Linked DNA regions of Sandaracinus amylolyticus. The protein of the gene in region 1 interacts with the protein of each later gene in a pairwise test. Links are inferred from orthologs where the notes say so. Each region holds a gene or a part of one and is shown on either strand. Other genes may lie near its edges.

Evidence for each region.
Region 2: the proteins of murG (region 1) and DB32_RS29020 interact in binary tests that used the Escherichia coli proteins (3 or more experiments, as listed by UniProt). The link is inferred for Sandaracinus amylolyticus from one-to-one orthologs.

What each region holds. Positions count from the first base shown.
Region 1 is NZ_CP011125.1:5,135,380-5,144,124, reverse strand. Bases 5,616-8,615 are described here. They hold murG (undecaprenyldiphospho-muramoylpentapeptide beta-N-acetylglucosaminyltransferase), read right to left. Parts: upstream 7,761-8,615; coding sequence 6,471-7,760; downstream 5,616-6,470. Other genes in these bases: ftsW (putative lipid II flippase FtsW), read right to left, coding at 7,757-8,615; DB32_RS21795 (methyl-accepting chemotaxis protein), read left to right, coding at 5,616-6,395. Outside these bases: DB32_RS21820 (chemotaxis protein CheW), read left to right, coding at 1-254; DB32_RS46940 (hypothetical protein), read left to right, coding at 247-627; DB32_RS21810 (hybrid sensor histidine kinase/response regulator), read left to right, coding at 624-2,648; DB32_RS21805 (chemotaxis protein CheB), read left to right, coding at 2,645-3,676; DB32_RS21800 (CheR family methyltransferase), read left to right, coding at 3,673-4,986; more of DB32_RS21795, read left to right, coding at 4,986-5,615; more of ftsW, read right to left, coding at 8,616-8,745. UniProt on the Escherichia coli protein: Cell wall formation. Catalyzes the transfer of a GlcNAc subunit on undecaprenyl-pyrophosphoryl-MurNAc-pentapeptide (lipid intermediate I) to form undecaprenyl-pyrophosphoryl-MurNAc-(pentapeptide)GlcNAc (lipid intermediate II).
Region 2 is NZ_CP011125.1:6,857,816-6,866,559, reverse strand. Bases 3,314-6,312 are described here. They hold DB32_RS29020 (TrmH family RNA methyltransferase), read left to right. Parts: upstream 3,314-4,433; coding sequence 4,434-5,192; downstream 5,193-6,312. Other genes in these bases: DB32_RS29010 (RNA polymerase sigma factor), read left to right, coding at 6,049-6,312; DB32_RS29015 (metallophosphoesterase), read left to right, coding at 5,189-5,935; DB32_RS29025 (RluA family pseudouridine synthase), read right to left, coding at 3,644-4,435; DB32_RS29030 (universal stress protein), read left to right, coding at 3,314-3,647. Also shown: DB32_RS29050 (serine/threonine-protein kinase), read right to left, coding at 1-390; DB32_RS29045 (hypothetical protein), read right to left, coding at 459-923; DB32_RS29040 (sigma-70 family RNA polymerase sigma factor), read left to right, coding at 1,280-2,080; DB32_RS29035 (hypothetical protein), read right to left, coding at 2,081-2,992; more of DB32_RS29030, read left to right, coding at 3,072-3,313; more of DB32_RS29010, read left to right, coding at 6,313-6,642; DB32_RS47230 (hypothetical protein), read left to right, coding at 6,639-7,403; DB32_RS29000 (transketolase family protein), read right to left, coding at 7,410-8,369; DB32_RS28995 (transketolase), read right to left, coding at 8,366-8,744.

The DNA.
Region 1 (8,745 bases):
TCGGGCTCGGTGACGCGGTGCGGTCGGAGGATCGTGAGCCGCGCGTGCTCGTGGTGCGCGCCGCGGGCTATCGGGTCGGGCTGATCTGCGACGTCGTCGTGGGCGTCCGCGCGATCGACGAGGAGAGCCTCGCGCCGCCAGCGAGCGTGCAGCCGCCCGAGCTGCGCGAGCACGCGCAGGCGCAGCTCGATCTCGGCGACGCGATCGCGGTGGTGCTCGACGTCGAGCGGATGCTGGAGGCGGCGCGTGCGTGAGCTCGCGACGTCGGTCGTGGTGGTGCCGCTCGCGGCGGTGCGGCTCGTCGTCGACGCGCGGCGCGTGAGCGCGATCGAGGACGCATCGCGCGCGGAGGGCGTGACGCACGATCTCGCGGCGCGGATGGGCGTCGCGCTCGACGCGCAGAGCGTCGCCGAGCTCGGCCGGCGCGCGCTGCAGGTCGACGGAGGCGCGTGGCTCGTGGCGGCAGAGCGCGTGCTCGTGCGATCGCTGCGCGTCGAGGCGTTCCGGCCATTGCCGAGCTGGTTGGGATCGCTGCACGAGCGGCTCGGCATCGCCGCGCTGGTCGCGTTCGACGACGGCTTCGGGTTCGAGCTCGACGTCGATCGCGTCGCGGGAGGGAGCACGTGAGCTCGTTCCAGGCGCGCTTCCGCGTGCTCGCGCGCGAGAGGCTCGTCGTGATCCGCGCGCACCTCGCGGCGCTCGGTCGGGGAGACGACGTCGCGGAGCGTGGCGCGGAGCTGCGCCGCGAGGTCCACACGATGAAGGGCGAGGCGCGCATCGTCGGCGAGGGCGACGTCGCGAACGCGCTGCACGAGGTGGAAGAAGCGCTCGCGGCCGCAGGCGAGGGCGCGCTCTCGGGCGAGCAGGTCGCGTCGTTGCTCGCGCGCCTCGACGCGATCGAGGTCGCGGTCGACGACGACGCCCCGCGAGGCGAAGGCGGCGACGACTGGGCCGAGCGTCTCGCGCGGAGCGCGGGCGGTGCGGTGCTGCGCGTCGACGTCGGCGCGGTCTCGCGCATCGCGCGCACCGTCGGCGAGCTGCGGATCGGCGAGAGCGATCTCCAGCGCGCGATCGAAGGGCTCTCGGACATCGCCGATGCGATCCGGACGCGCGGCGACGACGCGACTGCGCGGGCGCGCGCCGCGGCCGATCTGCGTCGGCTCGTCGTCGCGATGAGGCAGCTCGCGTTCGATCAGCACGTGCGCATCGATCAGCTCGTCTCGCACGTGCGCGAGGTGCGGATGGTCCCGCTCGGAACGTTGTTCGAGCGCTTCCCGCGCGCGGCGCAGCAGCTCGCGAGGGAGCTCGGCAAGGAGCTGCGCGTCGAGGTGCGCGGCGCCGACGTGCAGGTCGATCGACAGGTGCTCGACGTGATCGCGGAGCCGATGCTGCACCTCGTGCGCAACGCGGTCGATCACGGGCTCGAGCCGCCCGACGTGCGGCGCGATCACGGCAAGAACCGCGAGGGCACGCTCGAGCTCGACGCGAGCACCGAGGGCTCGCTGGTGCGCATCGAGGTGCGCGACGACGGGCGCGGCGTCGACGTGCTCGCGCTCCAGGCCGCGCTCCGCGAGCGTGGCATCGGCGCAGCCGAGGACGTGACGACGCTCGACGACGAGGAGATCCTCGAGCGGCTGTGCCGTCGCGGGCTCAGCACGCGACGCACGGTCAGCGACGTGTCGGGGCGCGGTGTGGGCCTCGACGTGGTGAAGCGGCGCGTCGAGTCGGTGGGCGGGCGGCTCGGTCTGCGCACGATCGCGGGCGCGGGCGCGACGTTCTCGATCGAGGTGCCGATGTCGGCGCTGCTCGCGCCGATGCTCTGCGCGATGGCGGACGACGCGCGCTACGCGCTCGCTCCGCAGGACGTCGAGCGGCTCGAGGAGATGGTCGCGTCGAGCGTGGAGACGGTGGGTCGCGGGCTCGCGCTGCGCGTCGACGGCGCGCCGGTTCCGCTCTTCGATCTCGCGACGCTCCTCGGGCGCGCGCGGCGCGATCCGCGGGAGCGATCGAGCGCGCTCGTGATCGCGCACGGCGGGCGGCGCGTCGCGGTCGCGGTCGATCGCGTCGTGGGCACGCTGCCGGTGCTGCAGCACCGGCTCGATCCGTTCCTCGAGGGGGCGACGCTGGTGCGCAGCGTGGCCTTGCTCGCGAACGGCGAGCTCGCGGTGGCGCTCGACGTGGGCGAGCTGTTCCGTCGCGCGGACGCGGGGCGCGCGATCGCGGGCGCCGCGGACAGCGAGCGCGCGCGAGCGCGGAGCAAGCGCGTGCTGGTCGCGGACGACTCCGAGCTCACGCGCGATGTCGTGGTGTCCATCCTCCGCGAGATGCAGCTCGAGGTGATCGAGGCGGTCGACGGACGATCGGCGCTGGAGCTCATCGCGTCGTCGAAGCCCGACCTCGTGCTCACCGATCTCGACATGCCCGTCGTCGACGGGTTCGAGCTGCTGCGGCGCGTGCGCGCCGAGCCCGCTTGGTCGTCGCTGCCCGTGATCGTGCTCTCGACGCGATGGGCGCCCGCGGACCTGCAGCGCGCATCCGAGCTCGGCGCGGACGCGTACCTCGTGAAGAACCGGATCGAGCTCGACGAGGTCCGACGAGTGGTCGGCGCGCACCTGGCGACGCCGCGGCGAGAGGGCGAGCGCTCGTGACGGCACGCGCGATCCGGGTGCTCGTCGCCGACGACTCACCGCTCTGTGCGGAGGCGTTGCGCACGGTGATCGACGCGGATCCGCGGATGCGCGTGGTGGGGATCGCGCACGACGGGTTGCGCGCGATCGAGCTGGCGGCGGCGCTGCGTCCGACCGTGATCACGATGGACGTGCACATGCCGCGGCTCGACGGGCTCGCGGCGATCGCGCGCATCCGCGCGGCGCAGGCGGCGCGCATCCTCGTCGTGACCCGCGACGACGCGCGTGGGCTCGCGTTCGAGGCGATGCGGCGCGGCGCGGCCGACGTGGTGCGGCGGCCGCATCCGCGGCAGGGCTGGAGCGCGGGGGAGCACGACGACCTGCGGCGTCGGATCGTGGCGCTCGCGCAGGTGCCGATGATGACGTCGCCGAGCGCGCCGCCGCCGCGGCTGCGTCACGAGGTCGCGACGTCGGGCGCGCGCGTGGAGATCGTCGGCATCGCCGCGTCGACCGGAGGACCGGTCGCGATCGCGACGGTGCTCGCGTCGCTGCCGAAGACGTTCGCCGCGCCGATCGTGATCGTGCAGCACCTCGCGCCGGGGTTGGCCGAGGGGCTGGCGCGGTGGCTCGACGACGCGTGCGCGCTGCGGGTGCGGCTCGCGCGCGAGGGCGAGGTGCTGCGCGCCGGCGACGTGCGCATCGCGCCCGACGACGTGCACGTCGCCGTCGAGCGCGGCGCGCGGGTGCGCTTCGATCGCGACGCGGCGATCGAAGGGCATCGTCCCTCCGCGACGCGCTTGTTCTCGTCGCTCGCGTCGACCGGCGCGCGCGCCGCAGGCGTGGTGCTCAGCGGCATGGGGCGCGATGGAGCGAGCGGCCTGGTGTCGCTGCGGCGCGCCGGCGGCGTGGCCATCGCGCAGGACGAGGCGACGAGCACCGTGTTCGGGATGCCGCGTGCGGCGCGCGACGCGGGCGCGGAGACGCTGGCGATCGAGCGCATCGGCCCCCGGCTCGACGCGCTGGTCGCGGCGCGCGAGGTCGCGTCGTGAGCTTCGCGGAGCGGCTCGCGCCGGTGATCGCGCGGCGGCTCGGTCTGCGGCCTTCGCTGCGATCGAACGACGCGGAGCTCGCGACGCTCATCGAGGCGCGCCGTCGCACGCTCGGCCTGCCGAGCGCGGCCGCGTACGTCGAGCACGTGTCGCGCGCGCCCGAGCCCGAGCTCGCGCACCTCGCTGCCGCGTTCACGAACGGATGGACGTGGTTCTTCCGCGATCACGACGCGATCGTCGCGCTCGCCGAGCGGCTGCGCGCGAGCGCCGTCGGCGGGCCGGCGCGCGTGTGGGTCGCGGGGTGCTCGACCGGCGAGGAGGCGTACGGCGTGGCGATCGCGTGCGCGGAGCGCGGCGTCGACGTGCGGGTGACGGCGACCGACGTGGATGCGGCGCGCATCGAGATCGCGCGACGCGCGGAGTACGGCGCGCATGCGCTACGGCGCGTGCCCCCGGCGACGATCGCGCGGTGGTTCGAGATGCGCGGCGATCGCGCACGCGTCGCGGTCGAGCTGCGCGCGCGCGTGACGCTCCGCGTGCACAACCTGCTCGACCCGCCGCTGATCGCGCCAGGAGGCGGCGGTTGGGACGCGATCGTGTGCCGCAACGTGCTGCTCCACTGCACCGACGATTCGTCGTCGCGCATCGCGGATCAGCTCGCGAGCTCGATCGCGTCGCACGGCGTCGTGCTCTTCGGGCCCGGTGACGCGCGGCCGAGCGCGCCGATCGTGATCCCGCAGCGCGCCGCGCCGCGCGCGCGCTCGACGCCGCCGCCGCGCGAGCCGAGCGCCGACGAGCTCTGGGCGGAGGCTCGCGAGCGCATCGCGCGCGGCGCGTACGCCGCGGCAGCGGGCGCGCTCGAGCGTCTCGTCGCGCGCGCGCCCGATCGTGTCGAGGCGTGGCTCGCGCTCGGGAACGTGCGGCTCGCGACGCACGATCTCGCGGGCGCGGAGGACGCGTATCGCGCGGCGGAGCGGATCGACCCGCTCTCGGCGGAGCTGTGCTTCCTGTGGGGCGCGCTCCATCGCAAGCGTGGCGCGTGGGACGACGCGACGCGCGCGCTGCGTCGCGCGCTCTTCCTCGACGCCGATCTGTGGCCCGCGCGTTATCTGCTCGCGGGCGCGTGGGATCGCGCGGGGGAGCACGAGCGCGCGCGCGCTGCGCTCGACGCGACGTGGCGATCGCTCGCGCGGCGCCCGGAGATCCGGTGGCGCTCGTGCGTGGACGACATCGAGGCGCTGGCGTGCCCCGCCGAGATGGTGCGCGCGATCTGCGCGCAGCGAGTGGATTCGAAGGAGGAGGTCGGGTGATGGAAGGCGGCGAACGGTCGATCGTGTCGGAGCTCGACGCGCGCACGCGCGCGTTCGAGGTCCGCTTCCTGCGCACCGCGAGCGCGGGGCTCGCGACGGTGATGGTCGCGGCGCTCAGCGCGATCTCGTACTTCCAGCCCTCGCTCGTCTCCGTCGCGTGCCTCGGGATCATCGTCATCGCGACGAGCAGCGCGTTCGGGCTCACGTTCACGCCGTACCGCCGCTCGGCGGCGGCCGTGCTGCTCTTCGGCACGTCGTGTGGCGCGCTGCTCGCGGTCGCGTTCGACGGCACCGGCACGCTCGGCTCGGGCGCGCTGCAGGCGCTGCTGATCAACGTCGCGCTCTCGCCGTTCCTGCTCCCGCGCAGCGGCGTGATCGCGCTGGTCGCGTTCAACGCGGGCGCGGGGATGCTCGCGCACCTGAAGGTCGGCGTCGTCGACGGCGGCGCGCCGGCGGACCTCGTGCCCGCGGCGGTGGGCTCGGCGCTGGTGCTCGGCGTCGCGGCGCTCTCGATCTCGTCGTTCGTGGGTCAGGCGAAGGAGCACCAGGAGTCGCTGCGCCAGCGGCTTCACGACATCGACATCGTGATGGAGCGCGCGCGGCGCATCGCGAAGGGCGACCTCGCGGGCGAGATCCAGGGCGACAGCGACGTCTCGCGCGTGATCGCGTCGATGCTCGGCGGGCTGCGCGGGCTGGTCGAGCAGATCCAGAAGGACGCGGCGCAGCTCACGCACGCGAGCAACGAGATCGCCGCGATGGCGCAGCAGCAGGAGCGCAGCGCGATCGAGCAGGGCGGCGCGATCGAGGAGACGCGGCGCACGGTGGGGACGCTGCTCCAGGGCTCGCGCTCGATCGCGGGGGCGGCGCGCGGCGTGACCGACAACGCGAGCGCGACGCTGCAGAACGCCGAGCTCATCAGCGATCGCATCCGGACGCTGACCGAGCACGCGCAGCGCATCACCGAGCTGCTCGAGCTGATCCGCGACGTCGCGAACAAGTCGGAGCTGCTCGCGCTCAACGCGGCGCTCGAGGGCGCCAAGGCGGGCGAGGCGGGGCGCGGCTTCTCGCTCGTCGCGAACCAGATGCAGCGGCTCGCGGAGAGCGTGATGGAGTCGGTGAAGATCGTGAAGGAGCTCACCGGCGACATCCGCAAGGCGACGCAGGCGACCGCGCTGGCGACGGAGGACGCGACGAAGCTCGCGCGCGACACGACCGACGCCGCGCGGCGCATCGGCGTGATCACCGAGGAGCAGGAGTCGAGCACGGAGCAGGTGACGCGCGCGATGGACGAGATCGCCGACGCGACGCACCAGAGCGCGGCGGGCACGAACCAGACGCTGCAAGCGGTGCGCGAGCTCTCGCAGATCGCGGAGCGACTGCACCACTACACGTCGCAGTTCCAGCTCTAGTACGGAGCGGGCGTCGTAAGGAGCTCGGCGCGGGAGCGAACGACGCTCGGCGCAGCCGCCGAGCGTGTGCCCCGCTCAGCTCGCGAGCGCTGCGCCGCGCGGCATCGGGAACACCGCGGGCTCGAAGCGCGCGGTCGGAGGCGTGGTGGCGCGACGCGCCTCGATCGCGCCGCGCGACGCGCGGAAGTCCACGCGCGCGAACGCCATGCCCGGCTCGGGATCGTGGCGCGGCGGCGGGATCGTCGGGACGCGCGCCGGGGTCATCGTCGGGCGGCCGAGCCACGAGATGAGGTCGTCGACGATGGCGGCGGCTGCATCGGGGCGGCCTTCCTCGCGCGCGGCGGCGGCCATCGCGCGGCGGCGCGTGGGATCGTCGAGCAGCGCGCGCACGTCGCTCGCGAGGTGGTCGATGGTCAAGCTCTCTTGACGAATCGCGATCGCGGCGCCGGCGCGCTCGAGCGCCTCGGCGTTGCGCGCCTGGTGATCGTCGGCCGCGTGCGGGTAGGGCACCAGGATCGACGGGCGCCCGATCGCGCAGATCTCCGCGAGCGTCGTCGCGCCCGCGCGCGCGATGACGAGCGTCGAGCTCGCGTACGCGCGCGCCATGTCGTCGATGAACGACACGACCTCGGCCTTCACGCCGAGCGCCTCGTAGCGCGCTGCGACCTCGGCCTGCATCGCCGCGCCCGTCTGGTGCACGACCTCGATCCCGCGCTCGGTCACGCCTGCCGCGGCGAGCGCCTCGGGCACCGTCTCGTTGAGCGCCTTCGCGCCCTGCGATCCGCCGAGCACGAGGATGCGGCGCGCGCGCAGCTCGAACGCCTCGGGATCGCTCAGCGCGAGGCGCGCCGCGTCGACGAACGCGCGGCGCACCGGGTTGCCCACCACGCGCGCCTTCTCGCCGAAGTGCGACACGGTCACGTCGTACGTGAGGTACGCGCGGCCGACGACCGGCGCGAGCATGCGGTTCGTGAGGCCGACGTGCGCGTTCTGCTCCATCAGCGCGCACGGGATGCCGAGGCTCGCCGCCGCGACGAGCATCGGGCCCGACGAGTACCCGCCGACGCCGATCACGACCTCGGGCTCGACGTCGCGCAGGATCGAGATCGCGTGCCCCCACGCGCCCGGGAGCTTCAGCAAGGACTTCATGAAGCCCGACGGATCCGTGCCCTTCAGCGGGCGCACGTCGAGCGTCTCGAAGCGCTCGCGCATCGCCGGGATCACGCGCGCCTCGATGCCGCGCTCGGTCCCGACGTACGCGACGTCGAGGTCGTGGTTGCGACGACGCAGCTCCTCGACCACCGCGATCCCCGGGAAGAGGTGCCCTCCCGTACCGCCCCCCGCGATGACGACGCGCTCGATCATGCTGCGCCTCCTTCGATCGTCCTGAAGCCGCTCGGCGCGCTCGCCCGCGCGTTGCCGGTCTGGGTGGACTCGCTGGTCGCGGTCTCGTCGCCCTCGCGGGGCCGCGACACGTTGAGCAGGAGCCCCATCGCCGCCGCGTTCACGAGCAGCGCCGATCCGCCGTAGCTCACGAAGGGCAGCACGAGGCCCTTCGTCGGCACCATGCCCATCGCGACCGCGAGGTTCGTGAACGCCTGGAGGCCCACGAACATCGTCACGCCGATGGCGAGGAACGAGCCGTAGTCGTCGGCCGCGCGGAACGCGACGCGCACGCCGCGCACCACGATGAGCACGAACGCGAGGACGAGCAGCGCGATGCCGACGAAGCCGAGCTCCTCGCCGATGATCGCGCTGACGAAGTCGGTGTGCGCCTCGGGCAGGAAGAAGAGCTTCTGCCGCGAGTCGCCGATGCCCACGCCGGTCGCGCCGCCCGAGCCGAACGCGATGATCGACTCCGCGACCTGGTAGCCCGCGTCCTGACGATGGCCGAAGGGATCGAGGAACGCCTCGACGCGCCGCATGCGGTACGGCGAGCTGATGACGAGCAGCACCGCGAGCCCGGCGCCCGCGAGCACCATCGAGAGGATCGGCCCGACCTTCGCGCCCGCGGCGAAGAGCAGCACGAACGTGATCACGCAGATCATCACCGCGCTGCCGAAGTCGGGCTGGCGCAGGCAGAGCAGCGCGAGGAAGCCCATCACGAGCAGGTGCGGGAGGATGCCGACCTTGAACGTGCGGATCGCCTCCTGCTTTTTCGAGAGCGAGTAGGCGAGCCAGAGGATCATCGCGACCTTCGCGACCTCCGCGGGCTGCACGTGGAACGGGCCGATCGCGATCCAGCGCGCCGCGCCGCCGGCGCTGTGACCGAAGCCGAGCGCGACGTAGACGAGCAGCGCGATCGTGACGCCGAGGATCGGATAGGTGAGCGGGCGGAGCAGGTGATAGT
Region 2 (8,744 bases), 1.7 Mb from region 1 along the record:
CGCCATCACGTGCACGACGCGCCCGAGCGGCTGCGGCCCGGTCGTCGCGAGATCCGCGGCCCAGTCGCGGCCGTCGAGGAACTCGAGGACCATGAAGAACGCCCCGTCCGGGAAGCGCCCCATGTCCGTGCACTCGATGATGTTCGGGTGACCGATCGACGTCGCCGCGAGCGCCTCGCGGTGGAAGCGCGCGACGATGTCCGGGCTGTTCGCGTAGTGCGAGTGCAGGCACTTGATCGCGACGCGGCGCTTGATGAGGACGTGCTCGCCCTCGTAGACCGAGCCCATGCCGCCCTCGCCGAGCTTGCGAAGGATGCGATAGCGGTCCTGGAGCATCATGCCGATGCGGGGATCGGCGCCACCTTCGGTGACGAGCGTCTCGTGACTCATGGCGTGCTCCGAACGGCGGCTCGACGGTACGTGGTGTGGGTGATCGCGGTCAACGCGGGCGTGTTTCTTCAGTCGGAGAGCACCATGTATCCCATGTCGAATTGCGGCGTCGGCGCGACCGTCGGGCGGTGTTTGCGGCGCGTCCGCGCGCGCTGCGCCGGCGTCGGGCCCGCTTCGTCCTCGACCGTCGGTACGGCGGCGTCGACGCCTGCGTCGGGCTCGGGCTCGGGCATCGCGCTCATCGGGAGCATCGGCGGGCCGAAGTCGATCGCGATCGGTGCGCGCTCGACGACGACGGGATCGCTCGGCTCGCACGCGCTGATCGCCGCCGCGAGCACGACGCCGCTCGCCGCGCGTCGCAGCGGCACGAGCGGCGGATCGCGGAACGTCGGCGCGCCCTCCGCGTCGACGCGCACGCGCGCGCAGACGCCCCGCGCCGCCATCGCTTCGGCCCGCGCGCGCGTCGCGTCGCGGAGATCGACGACGACGCGATCACACGACGCGCAGTGACGGCCGCCCTCGCGCGGCGTCATGCGCGACCAGTCCTCTCCGCACGAGCCCGCGATCCGCAGCGTTCGCACTCCGCTCCCCCAGCGCGATGCTACGCCGCGACCCGCGCCGATCTTGGCTCGCCACAGCCGTCGACGCGTCGAGGTGCGGCGGGGTGCGAGGTCCGCGGCCATCGCGTGTCAGCGCGCTGCTCGCATGACGACACGCTGTCGGTCCGCTGGACAGGATGCCGACGGAGCTCCGGACAGCGCGCGCGATGACCACGCGGAACTGCGCGGAAATGAGATGTCACGACGCGGCACGACCGATGCACTGGTGGGGCGCCGACGCGGGCCGGGCCCTCTCCCGACACGCATCGATGAAGCCTCGGAGCAACGTCATGAGCCTCACCCTGCTCGACCGTTACCGCCGCGACCTGCGCGACGTGCACATCCTCGACGCCCAGACCGAGCGCGACCTCGCGCGCCGGTACGCCGCGGGCGATCGCGTCGCGGGCGAGAAGCTCGTCGCCGCCTGCCTTCCTTTCGTGATGACGATCGCGCGCGAGTACCGGCGCTGGGGCGTGCCCTTCGAAGATCTCGTGCAGCAGGGCAACCTCGGTCTGCTGCGCGCGGCCGCGAAGTTCGACCCCGACCGCGAGTGCCGCCTCGCGACCTACGCCGCGACGTGGATCCGCGGCGAGATCCGCGACTACGTCGTCCGCGCGTACCGCATCGTCCGCATCGGTACGACCCACACCGAGCGCACCGCGCTCCGCCGCTATCGCGACGGAAGCGCGACGTCGCCCGAGGAGCTCTCGGAGAAGAGCGGCATGCCGCTCGCGCGATCGATCGCGCTCTGGCCGCTGCTCGCGCAGCGCGACACCTCGCTCGATGCGCCCGTCGAGGGCGGCCCCGCGACGATCGAGCGCATGCCCTCGAGCGCCGCGACGCCCGAGGACGAGCTCGCGGACCGCGAGCAGCAGGACGCCGTGCAGGTCGTGCTCGCGCAGGCGCTGGCGCGGCTCGGCCAGCGCGAGCGACGCATCCTCGAGGCGCGCGCGATGTCCGACGAGCCGCAGACGCTCGAGTCGCTCGGGCGCGAGATGGGCGTCAGCCGCGAGCGCGTTCGTCAGCTCGAGGAGCGCGCGCACGCGGCGCTGCGCAGCGCGCTGCGAGGTGTCGTCCCCGCCGCGGCGTGATCAGTCGGTGAGGAGGTCGCGCGGCAGACCGATGCGCTCGCGCGCGCGCTCCTCACCGACCTGGTTGAGCTCCCAGTACGCCATGCGATCGGTCGCGACGACGCGCATCGACTCGCCTTGGTTGGTCGTCCAACCAAGAATGCGCCTGTCGCCCGTCGCTTCGACGTCGAAGACGCGCTCGTACTCGCCGGCCCGCAGCGTGAAGCGCGTGGCGTCGCCCTCGCGCGATCGCGTGATCGTCGCGCGCACCGGCGTCAGCGCGGTGTGATCGCGCCGCGCGCGCCAGAGCGCGGGCACGAGCATGCCCGACCAGTCGCCACCGCCCGCGAAGTCCCCGTCGAGCTCGCGCAGCTGGATCAGGAGCGCGTCCTCGTAGAGCGCGCCCTCGGCGACGTGCACGAGCTCGTCGCGCTCGCCCTCGCTCGCGAAGTACGAGAGGCCGCGCGCGAAGAACGCGTCGCGACCCGGCCACACCCCCGCGAACACGTGCCCGCACCACTCCTGCGCGCTCATCGTGATCTTCGCCGGCGCGAACCGCTCCGCGTAGTACGCGTCGACCGGCGCGAACACGCTCGTCATCACGCCGTAGGGATAGATGCCGGTCTGGAAGCGCAACATCGAGTTGAGCTTCAGCACCTGCACGCGTCGCTCGCGCGGCGCGTCGTCGTCCTTGATCAGCGTGTCGCGATCGAGCGGCTCGGTGACGTAGACGAGCACCTGCTCCGCCGGACGTGGCTCGCCGTAGCGCGAGACGGTGCCGCGATACGTCGAGAGCTCGGCGTGCCCGTCGCCCCATCGCGCCCAGAACTCGCTCGACGCAGCGCGCCGCGCCTGCGCGGGGAACGAAGGACGCTCGGGCGCTGCGCCACACGACGCGATCACGATCGAGAGGGACAACACGAGCGCGCGCATCGCGCGAGTGTGGAGACGGTGGCGCGGGCTGCAAAGGGGCGTACCTGCCGCGCATCGACAGAAGAGAGGAGCGGGGGACATGGCGCAGCCGGAGCAGTCGTATCGCATCGTGGTGGGGATGGATCTCGAGGAGGCGGGCGACGTCGCGCTCGTGGAAGCGCTGCGCCTCGCGCAGCGCGTCCCGGGGAGCGAGGTGCATCCGGTCTACGCGATCGCGGCGGATCCCGCGGTGCAGCTCAAAGCGGTCGACGACATGTCGCGGCACCTCGTCCGCGCGATGCAGCGGCTCGCGGAGCGCATCGAGCGCATCTGCGCGGACCAGCACGTGTCGCAGCGCACCCGGATGCACGTGCGGTTCGGCGACCCGGTGAAGGTGCTGCAGCAGGTCGCGGTCGACTACGACGCGGACGTGATCGTGGTGGGCACGCACGGCCGTCGCGGGGTCGAGCGGCTCTTGCTGGGATCGGTCGCGTCCGATCTCGTGCGCGTCGCGCGCCTGCCGGTGATCGTCGCGCGCCCGAAGGACTTCCAGGGGCTCGAGAAGAGCGAGCAGCTCGACCCGGCGCGGCCCGGGGAAGAGCTCGCGAAGCAGCGCATCGTGAGCGACGTGATCCACGTCGGACGCCGCGACTCGCACATCGCGGGCCTGATCTAGCTGCGTCGCAGCGCGCGCAGCGCGTCGGCGCGCCAGGGGGGCGGCGCGACGATCTCGATCGGCTCGTGCGTGATCGGGTGCACGAAGCGCATGCGGCGCGCGTGGAGCAAGGGTCTGCGCACGCCGTGCGCCGCGACGCCGTACTTCGGATCGCCGATGATCGGGAGCCCGACGTGCGCGAGGTGCACGCGGATCTGGTGCGAACGACCGGTGATCGGGCGCACGACGAGCTCGGCGCACGCGCCGAGCGGTGCGCGGAAACGCGACACGACCTGCACGTCGGTGCGCGCGGGCTTGCCGTCGTCGGCGACGCGGACCTCGTTGGTGCGCGCGTCCTTCGCGAGCGGCGCGTCGACCACGAACGTCTCGCCCGGCGGCGTGCCGCGCACGATCGCGACGTACTCGCGCTCGACCTCGCCCTTCGCGAGCTGCTCGCTGAGCCCGCGCGCGGCCTCGGGATCGAGCGCGAGCAGCACGACGCCCGACACGTTGCGATCCAGCCGGTGCAGCACGCCGATGCCGCTTCGCGGGCTCGTCGCCGCGAAGTGCGCGCGCGCGAGATCGACCAGGTTGACGCCCGCGCCGCCTTCTCCGCCCTGCGAGAGCACCCCCGCGGGCTTGTCGACCGCGACGAGGTGCGCGTCGCGCCACACGATCCACGACGCGAAATCGAGCGCCGGCGCGGGCGCGCGCGACGTCGGTCGGGGTGGGGTGCGACCTCTTCGCGTCATTGGGCGCACGATGCGGATAGCGCAATTTGCGCCCGCGATGTAGGACCGGCGCGCCATGGCGTCGCGCGTCCCTCACGAGAAGGTCTACGGCATCGCGGCCACGCGCGCGGTGCTCACCGGGCGCATGGGCGACGTGATCCGCATCGCGTACGCCGCGTCGCTGCGTCGCGAGCTCGCGCCGGCGCTGCGCGAGGCTGCATCGCGGCGCATCGCGTTCGAGGAGCGCACCGACGAGGATCTCGCGAAGATCGCGGGCTCGGTGCACCACGAAGGGATCTGCCTCGCCGCGCGGCCTCGGCGCGTGCTCGACGTCGAGGCGCTGATCGGGTGGCGCGACGCGCGCGCGATCCTCGCGCTCGACGACGTCGCGAACCCGCACAACGTGGGCGCGATCGTGCGCAGCGCCGCGTTCTTCGGGGCGGGCGCGCTGCTCGTCGAGGGACCGAGCGATCGCGCGCCGCTCACGCCGGCCGCGGTTCGTGTGGCGCAGGGCGGCGCCGAGCACCTCGCGATGGCGCGCACCGAGCGGCTGCCCGACGCGCTCCGGAAGCTCGCGTCGCGCGGGTTCGCGGTGGTCGGCGCCGACGTGCGCGGCGCGAAGCCGCTGCACGAGCTGCGCTGGCCCGAGCGCGTCGTGCTGGTGATGGGCAGCGAGGGCGAGGGGCTTCGCCACGCGGTGCTCGACGCGTGCACGGATCGCGTGGTGATCGAGGGCACCGGCGCGGTCGAGTCGCTCAACGTGAGCGTCGCAGCGGGGGTCTTGCTGGCGTCGTGGGCGAGCACGAGACCTAGGGCACGAGGTCCTTTGCGATGAGCGTGCGCTGCATCGTCGTCGGCGACGTGCACGGCTGTCTCGACGAGCTCGACGAGCTGCTCCGCGTGGTGCAGCACCGTCCCGGGCGCGATCGGCTCGTGCTCGCCGGAGACATGCTCGACCGCGGGCCCGATCCCGTCGGCGTGGTGCGTCGCGCGCGCGCGATCGGGGCCGAGGCCGTGCTCGGCAACCACGAGGAGAAGCACCTCCGCTATCGCCGGCACGAGCAGCGGCGCACGCGCGAGCCCGAGTATCGCAACCCGATGCGCGAGATGCCGGAGGAGCGCCTCGCGCAGCACCTCGCGCTCTCGGGCGACGACTGGCGCTGGATCGGCGCGCTCCCCGCGTGGAAGCGGCTGCCGGGCGGATGGCTCGTGGTGCACGCGGGGTTCGAGCCGCGCCGCACGCTCGCCGAGCAGAAGACGCCCGTGATCGTGCGCATCCGGGACGTCGACGAGCGCGGCAAGTTCGTCAGCACCGGCGATCCCCGCGAGCGTCCTCCCGGCAGCGTGCCCTGGGCGACGCGCTGGAGCGGTCCCGAGAGCGTCATCTACGGTCACCACGTGCACGGCCTCGCCGAGCCGCGCGTCGATCGTCCGCGCGAGGACGTCGCGTGCTGGGGCATCGACACCGGGTGTGTCTTCGGCGGGCGGCTCACCGCGCTGATCCTGCCGACGTGCGAGGTGGTGCAGGTGCCGGCGCGTCGCGAGTACGTCGCGATCGACCGCGAAGAGATCGACTGAAACGATCCCGGCGCGGCGCGCGAATCGTCTCGATCGAAGTGCACGCATCTCCGCTCGATGGGCTCCCGGCTGCGCTCGCCGGGGCCGATGTGGTACGTCGGCCCTTGGCGGCGATGGACCCGACCGCGAGCGACGAAGAGCTGATGCGCGCGTACGTCGCGGGCGACGCGCGCGCGTTCGAGGTGCTCTTCACGCGCTACGCCGCGCGCGTCCACGCGCTCTTCTCGCGCACGTTCCGCAGCCGCGCGATCGCGGACGATCTCGTGCAGACGACGTTCCTCAAGATCCACGCGGCGCGCGCGACGTACCGCAGCGATCTCCCGGTGCGGCCGTGGCTCTTCGGGATCGCCGCGCGCGTGCGCATCGACGAGCTGCGCCGGCGCTATCGCACCCAAGAGGTCGGCGACGACGCGCTGGACTCGATGCCGCTGCCCGTCGAGGGCGCCGCCGACGCGTGGCCCGAGGCGAACGAAGCCGCGGAGCGCGTCCGGCGCGCGATCGACACGCTCCCCGATGGACAGCGCATCGTCGTGCTGCTGCACCGCTTCGAGGGGATGAGCTTCGGCGAGATCGCGATCGCGCTGCGCGAGGTCGAGGGCAAGTCGATCTCCGAGGTCGCGGTCCGGGTGCGCGCGTTCCGCGCCTACGACGCGCTGCGCACCGCGCTGGCGGATCTCGACGATCGCGAACGACCGGAGGAGCGATGAGCGAGCACCTGCAGCGCGATCTCGTCGCCGGTCTCGTCATGCTCGACGCGCGGGATCCCGAGCGGCTCGCGGCGGAGCGCCATGCGCGCGAGTGCCCGTCTTGCGCGACGTTGCTCGACGACGCGCGCGCGCTCGCGACCTCGCTCGACGCGCTCGCGCCGCCGCCCGGTCCCTCACCGCTCGCGCTCTCGCGCGCGAAGGCGGCGATCCTCGCGCAGCTCGAGCGCGCGCACCTGTCGTGGCCGCGCGCCCTCACGTTGCCCGCGGCCGCGATGGCGACCTTCGTCCTGCTCGCGGTCCTGATGCCGCGGGTGCGCGACGTCGCGTGGACGCTCGCGCTGGGCGTGATCGTCGTCGTCGCGGGCCGGGGCGCGGCCGCGCTGGTGCGCAACACGACGCGCGACGCGGCGTTCGCGCTCGCGCTCGGCGTCGGCACGTCGGTCGTGCTCGGTCTCGCCGACGTCGACGGGAGCGGCGAGCATCATGGTCCCGCGTGCGCCGTGCTCGAGCTGATCGCCGCGGTCGTGCCGCTCGCCGCGATCGCGCTCGTCGCGTGGCGCGCGCGCGTCGCGATCACACCGCTGGGGATGGCGACCGTCGCGGCCTCGGGCGCGCTCGCCGGGCAGCTCGTGTTGCGCGCGGTGTGCCCCGGGCGCCAGCTCGATCACCTGCTCGGCGTCCACGTCGGCGGCGTGATCGCGGCGGCGCTGATCGGCGCCGCGATCGCGCGCGTGCCCGCGCTCGTCACGCGGGCACGCTGAACCCGCTCAGCGACCGAGCCGCTCGCGCACGACGGCGACGATGCCGTCCGCGTCGAGCTTGAACTTGCGATAGAGATCCTCGGGCTCGCCGCTCTCGCCGAACACGTCGGGGATGCCGTGGCGGTGTAGCCGCGCGCGCGCTCCCGCGACCTCCGCGAGCACCTCGGCCACCGCGCCGCCCATGCCGCCGAGCACGTTGTGGTCCTCGACGCTCACGAAGAGCGGGACCTTCTTCGCCCATGCCGCGATGCCCTCGCGATCGAAGGGCTTGATGCTCGGCACGTTGATCACGGCCGCGTCGATGCCCGCCGCCGCGAGCTGCTTGCGCGCGTCGACCGCGTGGAAGGTCGGGCCACCGGTCGCGAGGATCGCGACGTCCTTGCCCTCCGCGAGCACGTCGAGCTTGCCGGGCGCGAACTCGTACCCGGGGCCGTGCACCGGCGTGAGGTCCTGGCGCGTGAGGCGCAGGTACGCCGCGCCGCGATGCGTCGCGAGGTACTCGACGATCTGCCGCGTCTCGAGCTCGTCCGCCGGCTGATAGACCTCCATCGTCGGCAGCGTGCGCATCAGCGCGAGATCCTCGAGGCCCATCTGCGAGTAGCCGTCGGGACCGATGCCGACGCCCGCGTGGGTGCCGACGATCTTCACGTTGCCGCCCGAGTACGCGACCGAGATCTTGATCGTCTCGAAGCGCCCCGCGACGAAGCACGCGAACGAGCAGCAGAACGCGTTCTTGCCGGCGAGCCCGAGGCCCGCCGCGACGCCGACCATGTTCTGCTCGGCGATGCCCATCTCGAAGAAGCGCTCGGGGAACTTCTTCGCGAAGAGCTCGCTCTTCGTGCTCTTCGCGAGATCCGCGTCGAGCACCACGAGATCCGTGTGCTTCGCGCCGAGCTCGGCGAGCACCTCGCCGAACGCCTGACGGGACGCCTTGGGCTTCGACGCGACTGCCTTCTGCTCGCTCATGATCCCAGCACCTCCGGATCGAGCTCCGCGAGAGCCTTCTCCAGCTGTTCCTTGTTCGTCGCGACGCCGTGCCACTTCACGAGCTCGCTCTCCATGAAGGACACGCCCTTGCCCTTGATCGTGTCGGCCACGATCAGCTTCGGCGCGCCCTCGGGCTTCTCGGCCCACTCGTACGCGTCGAGGATGTGCCCGTAGTGGTGCCCGTCGATGCGCGTCGTCAGCCAGCCGAACGAGCGCGCCTTCTCCTCGATCGACTCGAGCGGCATGACGTCCTTCACGAGGCCGTCGATCTGCGCCTTGTTCGAGTCGACGATCGCGACGAGGTTGTCGAGCCGGTACTTCGAGGCGCTCATCATCGCCTCCCAGACCTGGCCC